DNA from 4 places in the Curtobacterium sp. MCBD17_026 genome. Region 1 is predicted to be linked to each of the others. Evidence: predicted binding sites of a transcription regulator. Region 1 holds the regulator's gene; each other region holds the start of a gene.
What was found. Region 1 encodes HrcA, which represses chaperone genes, less so after heat shock. Its sites were predicted from a motif close to TTNGCACTCGNNNNNNNCGAGTGCNAA; they were not measured.
Positions count from the first base shown of each region.

Region 2: groES (co-chaperone GroES) is a predicted target of HrcA. The motif match lies at 2,530-2,556, and genes of this name have one in related genera.
Region 3: DEI85_RS00315 (Hsp20/alpha crystallin family protein) is a predicted target of HrcA. The motif match lies at 2,846-2,872, and genes of this name have one in related genera.
Region 4: groL (chaperonin GroEL) is a predicted target of HrcA. The motif match lies at 2,138-2,164, and genes of this name have one in related genera.

Region 1 covers NZ_CP126281.1:2,046,603-2,050,799, forward strand. Annotated here, with positions in the region: gene DEI85_RS09675 (16S rRNA (uracil(1498)-N(3))-methyltransferase) at 1-602, opposite strand, end outside; gene dnaJ (molecular chaperone DnaJ) at 602-1,717, opposite strand; gene hrcA (heat-inducible transcriptional repressor HrcA) at 1,751-2,770, opposite strand; gene DEI85_RS09690 (DUF4870 domain-containing protein) at 2,881-3,354, shown strand; gene hemW (radical SAM family heme chaperone HemW) at 3,390-4,197, opposite strand, start outside.
Region 2 covers NZ_CP126281.1:3,308,066-3,312,262, reverse strand. Annotated here, with positions in the region: gene tsaD (tRNA (adenosine(37)-N6)-threonylcarbamoyltransferase complex transferase subunit TsaD) at 1-412, shown strand, start outside; gene DEI85_RS15675 (DUF4190 domain-containing protein) at 498-1,256, shown strand; gene DEI85_RS15670 (class I SAM-dependent methyltransferase) at 1,288-2,490, opposite strand; gene groES (co-chaperone GroES) at 2,651-2,947, shown strand; gene rarD (EamA family transporter RarD) at 3,104-4,066, shown strand.
Region 3 covers NZ_CP126281.1:66,335-70,531, forward strand. Annotated here, with positions in the region: gene DEI85_RS00300 (sensor histidine kinase) at 1-699, opposite strand, end outside; gene DEI85_RS00305 (manganese catalase) at 1,044-1,925, shown strand; gene DEI85_RS00310 (hypothetical protein) at 2,008-2,334, opposite strand; gene DEI85_RS00315 (Hsp20/alpha crystallin family protein) at 2,346-2,789, opposite strand; gene DEI85_RS00320 (alpha/beta fold hydrolase) at 2,899-3,642, opposite strand; gene DEI85_RS00325 (MarR family winged helix-turn-helix transcriptional regulator) at 3,693-4,154, shown strand.
Region 4 covers NZ_CP126281.1:3,154,700-3,158,896, reverse strand. Annotated here, with positions in the region: gene DEI85_RS15010 (DUF2332 family protein) at 1-497, shown strand, start outside; gene DEI85_RS15005 (DUF3263 domain-containing protein) at 595-951, shown strand; gene DEI85_RS15000 (LytR C-terminal domain-containing protein) at 948-1,553, shown strand; gene DEI85_RS14995 (cold-shock protein) at 1,745-1,948, shown strand; gene groL (chaperonin GroEL) at 2,206-3,828, shown strand; gene DEI85_RS14985 (putative endonuclease domain-containing protein) at 4,185-4,197, shown strand, end outside.

The DNA of each region.
Region 1 (4,197 bases):
CCTCCTTCGGGGCCGACGACGAGGGCGATGTCCTCGGCGCCCGTCGGGGGTTCCCAGGTGGCGAGCCGCACGGTCGCGGTCGGGTCGAGCAGGACGAGGGTGGTCCCCTCACCGAGCGCGGACACGAGTTGTCCGGTCGTCACCAGCGGCGCGACGACGGGCACACGCGGACGGATCGCCTGCTTCGCGGCCTCGTGCGCGATCGCGGCCCACCGCGCGCGGCCCTTCTCGACCTTCGCGCCGTCCCACCGGGAGACGCTGCGTGCGGCCGACCACGGCACGACCCGGTCGACCCCGATCTCGGTCGCCGCCTGCACGGCCATCTCGTCACGACCGCCCTTGGCCAGGGCCTGCACGAGCGTCAGCGACGGGCGCGGTGCGTCCTGGTGCTCGACGGTGTGGACCGCGAGCTCCAGCGTGTCCTTGCCGAGTGCCGTCACCGGACCGGAGACCACCGTGCCCCGACCGTCGGCGATCCGCAGGACCTCGCCGACCCGGACGCGCGCGACGGAGACCGCGTGCCGGCCCTCGGCCCCGTCGAGCGACACCGGGTCACCGACGGTGACGCCGTCCAGCGAGTCGACGAGGTACAGCGACGCCATCAGTGGTTGAAGAACCGGTCGCGGAGCTTGCCGAACATGCCCTGCTGGAACCGGGCGAGCTGCGGGGCGGTGGTCTTGTGCGACTTCGCGAGCTGCTCCACCAGCTGCCGCTCCTTGTGGGACAGCTTGGTCGGCGTGACGACCTGCACGCCGACCCGCAGGTCACCGCGGCCGTTCCCGCGCAGCTTCGTGATGCCGCGGTCCTTGATGACGAGGACGTCGGCACTCTGCACACCGGGTCGGATCTCGAGCTCGACCGGACCGTCGAGGCCGTCGATCGTGGTGGTCGTGCCGAGGACGGCGTCGGTCATGCCGACCTCGAGCGTCGCCAGCAGGTCGTCGCCGTCACGGCTGAAGACGTCGTCGTGGCGCACGCGGATCTCGAGGTACAGGTCGCCGGACGGGCCGCCGGCCGGACCGACCTCGCCCTGGCCGGGCATCTGAAGTCGGAGACCGGAGTCGACGCCGGCGGGGACGTCCACCGGCACGGTGCGACGCGCGCGGACGCGGCCCTGACCCTGGCAGGTCGGGCAGGGGCTCGGGATGACGGTGCCGTACCCGCGGCACGTGCCGCACGGTGCGCTCGTCACCACGTTGCCGAGGAGCGAACGGACCTGGCGCTGGATGTGCCCGGAGCCACCGCAGATGTCGCACGTGCGGGGGCTGGTGCCCGGCGCACAGCAGGAGCCGTGGCAGGTCTCGCACAGCACCGCCGTGTCGACCTCGACGTCCTTGTGGGTGCCGAAGACGACCTCGTCGAGGTCGACCTCGATGCGGAGCAGGGCGTCCTGTCCGCGCTCGGCACGGCTGCGCGGGCCCGACCCCCGGCCGCCGCCACCACCGCCGCCGCCGAAGAAGGCGTCGAAGATGTCGCTGAAGCCACCGGCGCCACCACCGAAGGGGCTGTCGGCCTGCGGCCCGGCGTCGTACCGGCGCCGCTGCTCGGGGTCGCTCAGCACGTCGTACGCGTGCGTCACGTCCTTGAAGCGCTCGGCGGCGTCGGGTGCCGGGTTCACGTCCGGGTGGAGCTCACGCGCCAGGCGGCGGTAGGCCTTCTTGATGTCGGCATCGGAGGCGTCTCGCTGGACGCCGAGGACGTCGTAGTGGTCTGCCACGTATCCCTCAGTCGGTTGGGTTCGGTCGGTTGGTCAGTGTTCGCCCAGGAGCTTGGACAGGTACCGGGCGACGGCGCGGACGGCCGCCATGTTCGTGCCGTAGTCCATGCGGGTCGGTCCGAGGACGCCCAGGCGGGCCACCTCGCCACCGGCCAGGTAGCCGCCGGCGACGATGCTCGTGGCGTCGAGCCCGTACTCGGCGTTCTCGACGCCGATGCTGGCCGCCACCGCGATGTCGTCCACCTGCATCTCCCCGAACAACCGGAGCAGGGTGACTTGTTCCTCGATCGCTTCGAGCACCGGGAAGAGCCCGCCGGAGAAGTCCTGCTCGCTCTTCGCCAGGTTGGCCGCACCGGCCATCAGCAGGCGGTCCTGCCGGTTCGCCGCGACCTGCTCGATGAGCGTGGCGACGACGACCCCGCCGAGCGTCTGGGCGTCGGGGCGGAGCTGCTGCGGCACGGCTCGGAGCGCGGTCGGGACGTCCTGCAGCAGGAGGCCCACCGTCGCGCCGTTCACCACGGTGCGGAGTTCGCCCAGCGAGCCTTCGTCGAGCGGGACGTCGGTCTCGACCACGCGCTGTTCGACGCGAGCGGTGTCGGTGATGAGCACCACCATCAACCGGGCGTCACCGAGCCGGACGAGCTCGACGTGCTGCACCCGGGCGCGCACCATCGAGGGGTACTGCACCAGGGCGACCTGGTTGGTGAGCTGGCTGAGCAGCCGGACGGTGCGCCCGAGGACCTCGTCGAGGTCGTTCGGGGCGCCGAGGAAGGTCTCGATGGCGTGCCGCTGCGCGCTGGAGAGCGGACGGGCACCCGCCAGGTGGTCCACGAAGACGCGGTACCCCTTGTCGGTCGGCACCCGGCCGGACGAGGTGTGCGGTGCGGCGATCAGCTGCTCGTCCTCGAGCAGGGCCATGTCGTTGCGGATCGTCGCGGCGCTGACCCCGAAGGCGTGCCGCTCGACGATGGTCTTCGACCCGACGGGTTCACGCGACGCCACGTAGTCGCGCACGATGGCCTTGAGGACCTCGAGGCTGCGTTCACTGACCACGAGCGCCTCCTTTCCCGATCGACCTGGCACTCGGACGTGTCGACTGCTGATCCTACGCCCGACCGCTGACGGCCCGGGACTTCCGGGCGGTCGGCCGATACGCTTCCGCCATGACCAACGGACAGCAGCCCGACGGCCACGGACCCGAGCAGCCCGGCGGCCCGTACGGCCACGGCCCCGGTGGCCCCCAGCAGCCCGGCGGACCGCAGTACCCCGGCGGACCGCAGTACCCCGCCGGCTACACCCCGCCCCGGCCGATGAGCCCCGAGGACCAGCGCCTGTGGGCCACGCTGACGCACATCGGCGGCATCTTCTTCAACTTCATCGCGCCGTTGGTCGCCTACCTGGTCCTCCGCGACCGCGGCGGCTTCGTCCGCGAGCACACCCGCGTCGCGCTGAACTTCCACATCACGATGGGCATCGCCTACGTGGTCGGTTCGCTCACGTCGGTGTTCGGCGTCGGGGTCCTGATCGTGCTGGCAGCGGGCATCGTGTCGCTGATCTTCAGCATCATGGCCGCGATCGCCGCGAACCAGGGACAGTTCTACCGCTACCCGCTCTCGATCGAGTTCATCAAGCAGTAGCGCCCCCACGAGCCCGACCGAGCGGCGCACGCCGCTCAGTCGAGCAGCTCCCGCACCACCGCGTCGGCGAGCAGGCGGCCCTGCAGGGTCAGGTCGATCCGTCCCCGCACCGCGGCCGACCCGTCCACGAGTCCGCGTGCGATGAGGCCGGCGACCCGGCCACGGGCCTCCTGGCGGATCTCGCTCGTCGCGAGCTCCCCGCGGACCCGCGCCGCCAGCAGCAGTCGCTCGACGTACCGCGTCTCGTCGTCGATGGTCTCGCGGCCGGCGGCCGGCGACTCCCCCGACAGCACCCGGTTCGCGTACGCGGCCGGGTGCTTGACGTTCCACCAGCGCGTGCCGGCGACGGCGGAGTGCGCGCCGGGTCCGACGCCCCACCAGTCGTGGCCCTTCCAGTAGGACAGGTTGTGGCGACTCGCGTGCGCGTCACCGCGTGCCCAGTTCGACACCTCGTACCAGGAGTAGCCGGCGTCGCCGAGCACCTGGTCTGCGAGCTCGTACATGTCGGCGGCCAGGTCGTCGTCGGGGGCGGGGAGCTCGCCGCGGGCGACCATGCGGCCCATCGCGGTGCCGTCCTCGACGATGAGCGAGTACGCCGACACGTGGTCGGGCTCGCAGGCGATCGCGGCGTCGAGCGAGGTCCGCCAGTCGGCGAGGGACTCCCCCGGGGTCGAGTAGATGAGGTCGAGCGAGACGTCGAGTCCCTGCTGCTTCGCGAGGTCGACGACCACTGGGACCCGGAGCGGGTCGTGCGTGCGGTCGAGCGTGGCGAGCACGTGCGGCACGGCGGACTGCATGCCGTAGCTGATCCGGTTGAAGCCGCCGGCCCGCAGGGTCTCGAGC
Region 2 (4,197 bases), 1.3 Mb from region 1:
CGCGCACCGGTACGACTTCTCGTTCTCGGGGCTCAAGACCGCTGTCGCACGGTGGGTCGAGCGCTGCCGCGACGAGGGCCGCGAGGTGCCGGTGGCCGACGTCGCCGCGAGCTTCCGCGAGGCCGTGGTCGACGTCCTGCTGACCAAGGCCCTGAACGCGTGCCGCGACACCGGCGTCGACCGCCTGCTGCTCGGTGGAGGGGTCGTCGCGAACGCCCGACTGCGCCAGGTCGCCGAGGAGCGTTGCGCGGCGGCGGGCGTGCGGCTGCGGATCCCGCCGTTCGACCTGTGCACCGACAACGGCGCGATGATCGCCGCCGTCGGAGCCCGTCTGGTCGCCGAGGGGCGCGCGCCGAGCGCCCTCGGCATCGCCGCGGACTCGACCCTGCCTGTGACGACCGTCCAGGTCTGACCAGTTCTGCCCCGGTCCTTCTTCGGGAGCCTGTGGGAGGATTCAACCTGGCGTCGGAGAGACCGGACGCCGAGAGGGGTGGACGGTGTCCGATCAGAACGAGTGGCCGAAGCCGGGCGAGACGCCGAACGGACCAGTGAACGGACAGCCCGACGGCACGCCCGCCCCGGACGCCCCGCAGGCTCCTGACGCACCGCAGGCCCCGTCGGCCCCGGAAGCACCCCAGCACCCGTACGGCCAGCAGCAGGACCCGTACGCGGCGCCGCAGCAGCCGCAGAACCCGTACGGCGCTCCGCAGCAGCAGAACCCGTACGCGGCGCCGCAGCAGTCGAACCCGTACGGTCAGCCGCAGCAGCAGGACCCGTACGCGGCACCGCAGTCCCAGTCGAACCCGTACGCACAGCAGCAGAACCCGTACGCGGCTCAGCAGCAGCAGAATGCCTACGGCGCCCCGCAGAACCCGTACGGTCAGCAGCAGAACCCGTACGGTCAGCAGCAGCCCTACGCGTCGAACCCGTACACCTACCAGCCCTACGCGCAGCGCCCGAAGACGAACGTCCTGTCGATCCTGTCGATCGTCTTCGCGTTCGGCGGCATCATCATCTGGCCGATCATCATCCTGACGAGCCCGGCCGGCGCGATCATGGGCCACATCGCCCTCGGCAAGATCAAGCAGAGCGGTGAGGGCGGCCGTGGCCTCGCGCTCGCCGGCATCATCGGTGGCTGGATCCTGACCGGCCTGTTCATCCTGATCGTCGCCCTGGTGTGGATCTCGATCGCGAACGCGTCGGACTACTCGGACTACTCCGACTACAGCTCGAGCTCCGGCGCCTTCGTCAACTGACGCTGACGGAGCACCGCGCGGCCCCCGGCCGTCAGCCGACCGTGTCGGTGAGCCGCTCGCACAGGATCGCCGTGTGGCGTCCCTCCAGGCGGGTGAGCACGAGCGTGACGCGACCCGACCCGCGCAACCGCAGCCGCTTGCGGAACTGGGCGGGGTCGACGTCGACGCCGCGCTTCTTGATCTCGACGGTGCCGATGCTGTCGGCGGCGAGCCGCGCAGCCAGTCGCTTGACGTCGAGCGGCATCGTGTCGAGCACCCGGAAGCCCTGCGCGAAGGGGGTCGTGACGGCGCGGTCGGACGTGACGTAGGCGATGCCGTCGGACAACATGTGCCCGTCGAGGCTGCGTGCCAGGTCGCCGATCAGCCGTGCGCGGATCACGGCGCCGTCGGGCTCGTACAGGTGGGCGCCGAGCGGTCCGACCTCGGCGTCGTCGGCGTCGGCCGCTCCGGTCATCTCGGCGATGCCGTGTGCGCCGATGACGGTGGCAGCGCGGCGGATCCCGGGGCGGGCGAGGGGGCCGAACCACAGGGCGAGCTCCACGACCTCGCGGTCGACGGAGGTCCACTGCGCCTCGGCGGTGTCCGGGATCAGGTCGCGGTCGATGCCCGGACCGAGCTTCACGCCGGTCGGCGTCGTCGTCGCCGCGGCGAACACGGTGTCGAGGGAGGGCGACCAGTCGTCCGGGTCGGCGAGCCGGCGGGTGTCGGAGTGGCCGGAGGTGCGTCGTGCCGGGTCCATCCACACGCCGTCCACCGAGGACAGGTCGAAGGACGCGGCATCACCGAGTTCCACCCGCGCGTTCGGCCAGACCGCCAGGTTGTGGGTCGCGACGGCCGCGGTCACCTCGTCGCGATCGACGGCGGTGACGTCGAGGTCGAGCGCCGCCATCGCCATGGCATCCCCGCCGATGCCGCAACCGAGGTCGGCGACACGGGTCAGCCCGGCCGCGGCGAAGCGTCCGGCGTGCTGGGCCGCGACCTGCAGCCGGGTGGCCTGCTCGAGCCCTGCCTCGGTGAAGAGCATGCGGGACGCGAAGTCGCCGAACTTGCCGCGGGCCTTCAGCCGCAGCTTCGCCTGGGTGAGGACGGCCGCGACGAGCCGGGGATCGTGGCCCTCGGCGCGCAGCCGGGACACCACGCGGACGATCTCGCCGCCGTCGGAGACCCCGGGGGTACGGTCGAGCAGGGCCATCCCGTCGGAGGTCAGCAGTGCGGTGAGTTCGGCGGCGTCCATGCGTCGATCCTCGCAGGTGCTGCGTGTTCTCCGGATCTGCTGGCACTCGGATTGACCGAGTGCCAGAGGCCCCCTAGAGTTGGCGTTGGCACTCTCCTGTGCGAAGTGCCAACCCGGTTTTCATCTGTACCGAGTCCGTACCGAGAAAGAAGAGGTCACCGTGGCCGTCAGCATCAAGCCGCTCGAGGATCGCATCGTCATCCGCCAGGTCGAGGCGGAGCAGACCACCGCTTCCGGTCTGGTCATCCCCGACACCGCGAAGGAGAAGCCCCAGGAGGGCGAGGTCGTCGCCGTGGGTCCGGGTCGCATCGACGACAACGGCAACCGCGTCCCGCTCGACGTCGCCGTGGGTGACAAGGTCATCTACTCCAAGTACGGCGGAACCGAGGTCAAGTACTCGGGCGAGGACCTGCTGGTCCTGTCGGCCCGCGATGTCCTCGCGGTCATCGTTCACTGAGTCGAGTACTCGACACGTCACGCCCCGTCCGGCCTTCGGGCCGACGGGGCGTGACGTGTTTCCGGGGCCCGTCACCCGGGCATTCCGGTCCTGATCAGCCCGCCTGGAGGCCCGGCGCGCGTCCCACGGGTCGGCGGTCGTTCCTAGGATGGTTCCGTGAGTGAACCGAGTCCCGCGCGACCTGTCCGCAGCGAGGCATCCGTCGGCGTGGTGCAGGCCATCGTGGCGTACGGGCTCTGGGGTCTGATGCCCCTGCTGTTCGCGGCCATGGCCCCCGCGGCGGCGTTCGAGATCGTGTCGTGGCGGATCGTCTTCGGCCTGGTGTTCTGCGCGGTCGCGATCGCCGTCACCCGGTCGTGGCTCCGCACCCGCACCCTGATGGCCCAGCGCCGCGTGATGCTCGTGATGGGGCTCGCCGCCGTCCTGATCCTGGTCAACTGGACCGTCTACGTCCTCGCGACGACCACCGGCCACACCGTCGAGGCCGCGCTCGGCTACTTCATCAACCCGCTCGTCACGATCGCGCTCGGCGTCGTGGTCCTGCGTGAACGCCTGCGTCCGGCGCAGTGGACCGCCGTCGGGCTGAGCGTCGTCGCCGTCGTCGTCATCGCCATCGGGTACGGGCAGATGCCGTGGATCTCGCTGGCCCTGGCGTTCTCGTTCGGGCTGTACGGCCTGGTGAAGAAGCGCGTCGGCGGCGCCGTGGACGCCCTGAGCGGCCTGACACTCGAGACCGTGTGGCTGCTGCCGATCGCAGTCGTGGCGCTGGTGGTGCTCGGGGCGACCGGGCTCGGCGGCGGGGTGACGTTCACGAGCGAGGGCTGGGGACACGTGGTCATCACCGTGCTGACCGGGCCGGCGACCGCGGTGCCGCTGCTGCTCTTCGCGTCGTCGGCCCGTCGGGTGAGCCTGTCGACCCTCGGCCTGACCCAGTACCTGGCGCCCGTGATGCAGCTGCTCGTCGGAGTGCTGGTGCAGCACGAGGAGATGTCAGCGGGCCGCTGGTTCGGCTTCGGCATCGTGTGGCTCGCGCTCGTGGTGCTGACGGCGGACTCGTTCGCCGCCGCACGGGCGTCCCGTCGCCGGGCGCTCGCACCCGCCGCGGCCGAGCCGGTCTGACCCGGGCCCCACGGGCCTCCAGGCCGCCCGTCGCTCCGTCCTGCGAAGGCGACACATCCTGCCGGTCGTCCCCGACAGCGAAGCGAAAGCGACAGTCCCCCGCGGAGGTTCCGCGGGGGACTGTCGCTTTC
Region 3 (4,197 bases), 1.6 Mb from region 1:
CACCGAGTCCGCCTGCGCGATGATGACCGCGAGCGAGTGGCCGACGACATCGTGCACGTCGCGGGCGATGTCGGCGCGGATGCGTTCGGACTCGGCGACGTCGATGGCGCGGGTGGCGGTGGCCTCGGCCTCGGTGGCGACGGCCTCGGCACGTGATGCTGCGGCCTCGGCGTCGGCACGGCGCTCCGACTCGCGGTCGCGGGAGCGGAAGGCCCGGACGGCGACCCCGCCCGCCCAGACCCCGAGCAGCGCGGTCACCGGGGCGGCCATCGCCAGGAAGGCCTGGTCGCGCGGGCCGTTGATGAGCACGAGGAACCGGAAGCCGGTCGACGCCAGGTAGACCGTCGCACCCGCTCCGGCGACGACCGCGAGCACGCCGGAGACGACGACCTCGGTGCGGGTGCCCACGACGGCGGCGGTGCCGATCACGACGAACAGCGCGAGGTCCACCAGCGACGGGCGCTCGCCGCCGCCGACCTGGATCACCCCGAGGACGACGACCATCGCCATCGCGGCGGACGGGGAGACGCGACGCAGGGCGATCGCCACCGAGGCCGACAGCACCGCGGCGAGGCTCGCGTGCTCGAGCTCGAGGTCGATGGGCAGCAGGAAGACGAACGCCGCCAGGACCGCCCAGGCCACGTCGATGACGATCGACCGGGTGGCGAGCGGCCGGAGGAACCTGCCCCGTTCGGTCACGAGAGCGATCCTCCCATGCCGCACCGCGGCGTCACGCGGGCGGGGTCATGGCCATGAGTGCGATGACGGTGGCGACCACGATCGCCGCGCAGAGCAGCAGGGTGGCGATCGTGTGCTTGGTCGAGGTCTGCATGTTCCCAGCCTGCGCAACCGGACGGCCGAGGGCATCGGGCGGTCGACCGAAGGGCCTCGTCCTGCCGGGTGAAGCCGGCGGTGGACCCGGAGCCGTGGAACCGGCCCATCCGGGACACCCTCTGCGTGATCCGGCCACCTTGGACGGCCGCTCAGTGCCCCCGGCGAACCATCGGCGGTGCAATCGCTCGATCGACACGAAGGAGCACGATTTGTACTTCCACAAGCAGGAACTCCAGTTCAAGGCAACGCCCGACAAGCCCGACGCGATCTACGCCCGCAAGCTGCAGGAGGTGCTCGGTGGCCAGTACGGAGAGATCTCCGTCGCCCTGCAGTACCAGTTCCAGGCGTGGAACATGCACATCCCCGGCAAGTACCGCGACATGGTGTTCGGCATCGGCGCCGAGGAGATGGGCCACGTCGAGATGCTCGCGACGATGATCGCCCAGCTGCTCGAGAAGTCCCCGCTCGGGATCACCGAGGACGCGCTGCAGGACGACCCGACGGTCGCCGCGATCGTCGGCGGCACGGACGTCCAGCACGCGATCGTCGCCGGTGCGGGCGCCCGTCCGGTGGACAGCAACGGCAACCCCTGGCAGGGCTCGTACATCACCGCCAGCGGCAACCTGCTCGCCGACTTCACGGCGAACGAGAACGCCGAGATGCAGGGTCGTGTGCAGGCCGCCCGGCTCTACCACATGACCGACGACCACGGCGTGCGGGACCTGCTGTCCTTCCTCATCGCCCGCGACACCATGCACCAGAACATGTGGGCGACCGCCGCGGCCGAGCTGCGCGAGAAGGGCGTCGAGGGCTTCCCCGTGCCGAGCAACTTCCCGCAGTCGAAGGAGAACCAGGAGGTCAACTACCAGTACCTCAACTTCTCCGACGGTGCCGAGGCGAAGAACGGCCCGTGGGCGAGCGGCCCCTCGTTCGACGGCAAGGGCGAGTACTCGTACCACGACGGCCCGACGACCTCGGTCCCGATGCCCCCGCCCACGCACCCCGACGTCCGGCTCTACGGCACCACCGAGCTGCCGAACGTCGTCGAGAAGACGGCCGGCCTGGTGCAGGACAAGCTGAACAAGGAGTAGTCCCGACGGTCGCCCACGCGACCGACGGAAAGACGGGAGGCCCGGCGCACGACGTGCACCGGGCCTCCTGTCCGTCACATGGTCACCGCACCGACGGGGCGGACCCGCCCACGGTCATCAGTGCCCCCGTCTCGGGTTCTTCGTCGCGTGGTGCCTCGAAGATGCCCGAGTAGGAGCGGACCGCGCTCCACCCCGCGATCAGCAGGGCCGTGCCGAGGACCGCCGCGACCCAGGGCGCCAGGAGCGACTGCTCGAAGAGCCGGGGCGCGGCGACCCAGGTCAGGAACGTGCCGGTCAGGCTGCCGGTGGCCCCGAGGAGCACGGCGGTGCGCCGGTCCAGGCTCGTCAGCGCGAGGGCCGCGGTGACGACGAGGACCGCGACCACAGCGTTCAGCAGGACGGACGTCATCGCTCAGCTCCTCACTCGGCGGCGGCGCCGGAACCGACCGCGAGCTGCTCGGACGCGCCACCGACGGTGACGGCGATCTTGCGCGGCTTCGCGGACTCCTTGACGGGGATCGTGACGCTCAGCACGCCGTTGTCGTACCCGGCGGTGATGCGCTCGGCGTCCAGGCCGTCGCCGAGCGTCAGCTGCCGGACGAACGTGCCGGGCTGGCGCTCACGCGTGAGCCACTGCGAGCCCTCGGGCGCGCCCAGGGTGCGCTCGGCGCGGATGGTCAGGACGGAGCCGTCCACGTCGATGTCGACGGAGCCCGGGTCGATGCCGGGCAGGTCGACGTCGAGGACGTAGTGGTCCCCGGTGCGGTACAGGTCCATCGGCATCGAGCGCGGGCCGGCGGCGGTGCCGAGGAGCGAACCCGCGAGGCGGTCGAGCTCGCGGAACGGGTCGAAGTTCATCGTCATCGAAATCAACTCCTTCGTGGTTCTCGTTGAGTCCCCTCGACTCAACTGCGACCGTTTTAGCACTCGACCCTGGTGAGTGCCAAAAGATCGCTCAGAGGACGCCGAGAACTCAGCCGAGCAGTGGCGCCAGGAACGGGTCGATGACCGCCCACGTCGCCCCGGGGGCCTCGAGATGGGGCAGGTGCCCGGCCGCCGGGACCTCGGCGAACACCGCACCCGGCACGGCCGCCGCCACCGCGCGACCGTACGCCGGGGTCACGACCGCGTCGCTCGCACCGAAGACCACGAGCGTCGGCACCCGTACGGCCCCGAGCCGCCGGAGCAGGGTCGGGTCGCTCATCGACCGGCCGGCGACGACCGCCATGGTCTGCCCGTTCGACCGCTGCACCGCCTGTTGTTCCTCGGTGACCGACGCCGGGTCCTGGTACCCCCGCTCGGGATCGTGCCAGGCGACCTCGGCCAGCCCGCGGGCATCGAGGGCGAAGAAGTCGGCGATCGGTTCGCCCTCGACCACCGCACCCACGCCGTCGATGTCGACGACGGCACCGACGACCCCGGCGAACCGGTCGTCGGCAGCTGCCTGCACGGCCATCTCGAGGGCGATCCAGCCGCCGATCGACGACCCCACGAGCACGACGTCCTGCTCCCCGGCGGCGAGGAGCTGCTCGAGGTACGCGGCCGCCAGGGCCGGGACGGAGTCGATCCCGTCCGGGCGCGGGGTGCCGTCCCACCCGGGGTGCGTGGGGGCGACGACGTGGAAGGCGGGCGCGAGGTGCGCGACGATCGGTGCGACGGTCCTGGGGCCACCGCCACCGTGCAGGACGAGCGCGGTGCGGGTGCGGGTGTCGGTCATGAATGCTCCGTATCAACATGTTTATGTACGAGTGTTGATACCGTAGCACCATGCCGACCGACCTCGAAGCCCTGGGCCACGCCGTCAAGCGGGCGCAGTACCGCAACCACCGCACGATGGACGCCGCCCTGCGCGACCTCGGCGTGACGCTCGTGCAGTGGGACGCCCTGCGCGCGATCGACCGGATGCCCCGCGCATCCGGGCACGACCTCGCCGTCGCGACGTTCCAGAGCGACCAGGCGTTCGGCACCCTCGCGAACCGCATGCTCGGCCGTGGGCTCATCACCCGGACCGCCGGCCGGGGCCGCCGGATCGAGCACACCGTCACCGAGGACGGTCGGCGGGTGCTCGAGGAGGGACACCGCATCGCCGAGGGGGTGCTCGACGGCCTGTTCGCACCGCTCGACGAGCCGCGACGGGCGGCACTCCTGCAGCTCCTGACGACCCTGACCGACGGTCCCGAACCGTTCGGCGCGCAAAACGTACACAGCGCGAATGGTTCGTTGAACTGACCGTTCACTTCGTGAAAGAGTTCAGGCGTCCGCAGGGGACACA
Region 4 (4,197 bases), 1.1 Mb from region 1:
GTGTCCCGATGACGGTCGGCGCACGAGTCACGCTCGACCCGAACCCGATCGACCTGTCGCTCCCCGGTGCCTTCGACCGTCTGGTCGAGGCCGTCCCGCCAGAGGCGTCGGACCGGACCGCCCTGATGCGTCAGGCTGCGCGCGCGACGCTCGCCGTGCCTCCAGACCGACTCGTCGGCGCCGTGCCAGGTGACCTCGACCGTGCACTGGACGCTCTGCCGGACGACGTCGAACCGGTCGTCCTGACCACCGGGACCCTGGTCTACGTGCCGGGCGCGGACCGGCAGCGGTTCGTGGACCGGATCCGCGAGCGGAGCGTGCACTGGATCGCCCTCGAACGCACCGGGATCCTGCGCCAGGTGGCGGCGACGCTGCCCGACGACGTCGACGTGGCGGACCCGGACTCGTTCGCGACGGTCTCGCTCGACGGGGTCGCGGTCGCCGTCTCGGACCCGTTCGGCACGCGTGTGCGGTGGTTCCGCACGCCGAACCTGTGACCGGTGTTCGCGACAGTCCAGCGCCGTGCCAGGGTCCGGATCGACTCCACCCCTACGATGTGCGAGACCCGTTACCCGATACGTGATCGGAACCGCCGTGACCAGCCCCACCGACGAACGCCGTGTCGACGAGCGCAGCGTTGATCAGCTCGATGCTGACCAGCTCGGTGCTGACCAGCTCAGTGAGCTCGCGAAGCACGTGCTGTCGTTCGAGCAGGACAGGGCACGGCACGACCGCACGAAGGAAGCGGAGATCCGGGTGGAGTTCGAGATGTCGGCGGCGCGCTACTACCAGGTGCTGAACCGCGTGATCGACTCACCCGCGGCACTCGCGTACGACCCGCAGCTCGTCACCCGGCTGCAGCGGCTCCGTCACGCGCGCACCAGCGCCCGGGCGACGCGCAGCTTCGTCGCGCCCGGTGCAGCTCCCGAAGGACGTGAAGAGGAACGATGAGCACGAGATTCCCCCGAGACCGGTTCGACGACGTCGCCGACGGCCCGCGGGTCGGTGCACACCGCGGAGCACAGCGTCGCGGCCGTGGATGGATCGCCTTCGCCTGGGCGGCGCTCGCCACCGGTGTGCTCGTCGGCATCGGGGTGCTCGTCCTCGCACTGCTGAACGGCAGCTACTCGTTCAACGGATCCGACGCTCCCTCGGCGTCCACGTCGGCGTCGGCGACCGCGAAGCCCTCGGCGACGTCGAAGCCGTCCGCGTCCTCGTCCGCCGGTCCCGGTTCGGCTGGTGCGGGCAGCGCTGCGGCCGCGACGCCGGCACAGCAGGGCACCACCACCGTCGTCGTCCTGAACGGCACGACCACCACGGGCCTCGCCAGCCGGGCGAGTGCGGCGCTGACCGGCGCCGGCTGGCAGGTCGCCTCCACGGGCGACGCCGGCACGACGGGGTCGACGTCGACGATCGTCTACTACCAGCAGGCGTCGCAGGCGGCGGTCGCGCAGGGCATCGCGAAGCAGCTCGGCGTCACGGCCGTGCAGCAGTCGGTGGCGTTCCCGAACGCCGACGTGAGCGTCGTGCTCGGCGCCGACTACACCGGCTGATCGGCCGCGGTGCCACGTCGCGCCGCGTTTTCCGCGCATTGTGTGACGGCTGTGTTTCGGTCACGTTGATTTCTGACGGAATCGACGTGAAACAACGTCACACCTCTTGCCTGATCGGGCGCGTTCGGTCAGAGTCCCATGCAGACGACGATCACGTCGTTCCGCACTGCAGTACCAGGGAGCAAGAGATCATGGCCAACGGAACCGTGAAGTGGTTCAACGCTGAAAAGGGCTTCGGCTTCATCACCGTGGATGGAGGGGGCCAGGACGTGTTCGTGCACTACTCGGCCATCGACATGTCGGGTTACAAGGTCCTCGAGGAGGGCCAGGCCGTCGTGTTCGACGTCGGCACCGGGTCGAAGGGCCCGCAGGCAGAGTCCGTCCGCCCCGCCTGAGCACGACCACTTCCAGAACGCGCCGTCCCGTCAGGGGCGGCGCGTTCGTCGTGTGCGGCGACGGTGACGGGTGCGGGGAGCGCGACCGCGGCGGTGGTGCGGGGTCCGCCGGACGCGACGTGTCCTGGGAAGTCGTCACGAGCCTCCCGACTGTGTTGCACTCACACCCGGCGAGTGCCAGAATCGGCGTTGGCACTCGCTCACGCTGAGTGCCAGCACGACCCCCAAGACGACGTCCGGGAGGGACGAAAAACCACATGGCTAAGATCATTGCTTTCGACGAGGAGGCCCGCCGTGGCCTCGAGCGCGGCCTGAACCAGCTGGCCGACGCCGTGAAGGTGACGCTCGGCCCGCGCGGCCGCAACGTCGTCCTCGAGAAGAAGTGGGGTGCCCCCACGATCACGAACGACGGTGTCTCCATCGCCAAGGAGATCGAGCTCGACGACCCGTACGAGAAGATCGGCGCGGAGCTCGTCAAGGAGGTCGCCAAGAAGACCGACGACGTCGCCGGTGACGGGACGACCACCGCGACCGTCCTCGCCCAGGCGCTCGTCCGCGAAGGCCTCCGCAACGTCGCCGCCGGTGCCGACCCCGTGTCGCTCAAGCGCGGCATCGAGAAGGCCGTCGCCGCCGTCTCCGACCAGCTCCTCGCCAACGCGAAGGACATCGAGACCAAGGACCAGATCGCCGCGACCGCGTCGATCTCGGCAGCTGACCCGACCATCGGCGCGCTCATCGCCGAGGCCATCGACAAGGTCGGCAAGGAAGGCGTCGTCACCGTCGAGGAGTCGAACACCTTCGGCACCGAGCTCGAGCTCACCGAGGGCATGCGCTTCGACAAGGGCTACCTGTCGCAGTACTTCGTCACCGACCCCGAGCGTCAGGAAGCCGTCTTCGAGGACGCCTACATCCTGATCGTCAACTCGAAGATCTCGAACATCAAGGACCTCCTGCCGGTCGTCGACAAGGTGATCCAGGCGGGCAAGCAGCTCCTGATCATCGCCGAGGACGTCGACGGCGAGGCCCTGGCCACGCTCGTCGTGAACAAGATCCGCGGCATCTTCAAGTCCGTCGCCGTCAAGGCCCCGGGCTTCGGCGACCGCCGCAAGGCCATGCTGCAGGACATCGCGATCCTGACCGGCGGCCAGGTCATCTCGGAAGAGGTCGGCCTCAAGCTCGAGAACGCGACGCTCGACCTGCTCGGTCGTGCCCGCAAGGTCGTCATCACCAAGGACGAGACCACGATCGTCGAGGGTGCCGGCGACGCCGAGCAGATCGCCGGCCGTGTCCGACAGATCCGTGCCGAGATCGAGGCGACCGACTCCGACTACGACCGCGAGAAGCTCCAGGAGCGCCTCGCGAAGCTCGCCGGTGGCGTCGCCGTCATCAAGGCGGGTGCCGCGACCGAGGTCGAGCTCAAGGAGCGCAAGCACCGCATCGAGGACGCCGTCCGCAACGCGAAGGCTGCCGTCGAAGAGGGCATCGTCGCCGGTGGTGGCGTCGCCCTCATCCAGGCCGGTGCCGTCGCACTCGAGGCCCTCGAGCTCGAGGGTGACGAGGCGACGGGTGCGAACATCGTCCGCGTGGCCATCGACGCGCCGCTCAAGCAGATCGCGCTGAACGCCGGTCTCGAGCCGGGTGTCGTCGCCGCCAAGGTCCGCGAGCTCGAGTCGGGTTGGGGCCTCAACGCCGCGACCGGCGAGTACGTCGACCTGATCGCCGCCGGCATCATCGACCCCGCCAAGGTCACGCGCTCGGCGCTGCAGAACGCTGCGTCGATCGCCGGTCTGTTCCTGACCACCGAGGCCGTCGTCGCCGAGAAGCCCGAGCGCACCCCTGCTGCTCCGGCTGGCGACCCGACGGGTGGCATGGACTTCTAAGTCCGTCTGACGGAAGGGCCCCGCACGCTGCGCGTGTGGGGCCCTTCCGCGTGTGCGGGGGTGGCGGGGCGTGGAGGGGTCGGGCGCGGTGGGGCCGGGCGGGGTGGGGCCGGGCGGGAGGTCACAACACCCCGCTCAGTTCCGCCGAGCGGTCACGAATCGTCGGCTCGGCCCGCTCCAGTCGACGCATCGTGACCGTTGGCCGGCGCAGGAGCGGGGAGTCGTGGCCGACTCGTGCGTGTGGCTTGCGCGTGTCTGGGGTCGTCTCTCCCACACAGGAGGCCCGGCTCACCTCATTCTCCACAGGTTCCGACCGTGCGTGGTCGGCTCGGGTGCCCCGCAACGACCATGACGGCATGCCAGCTGCCC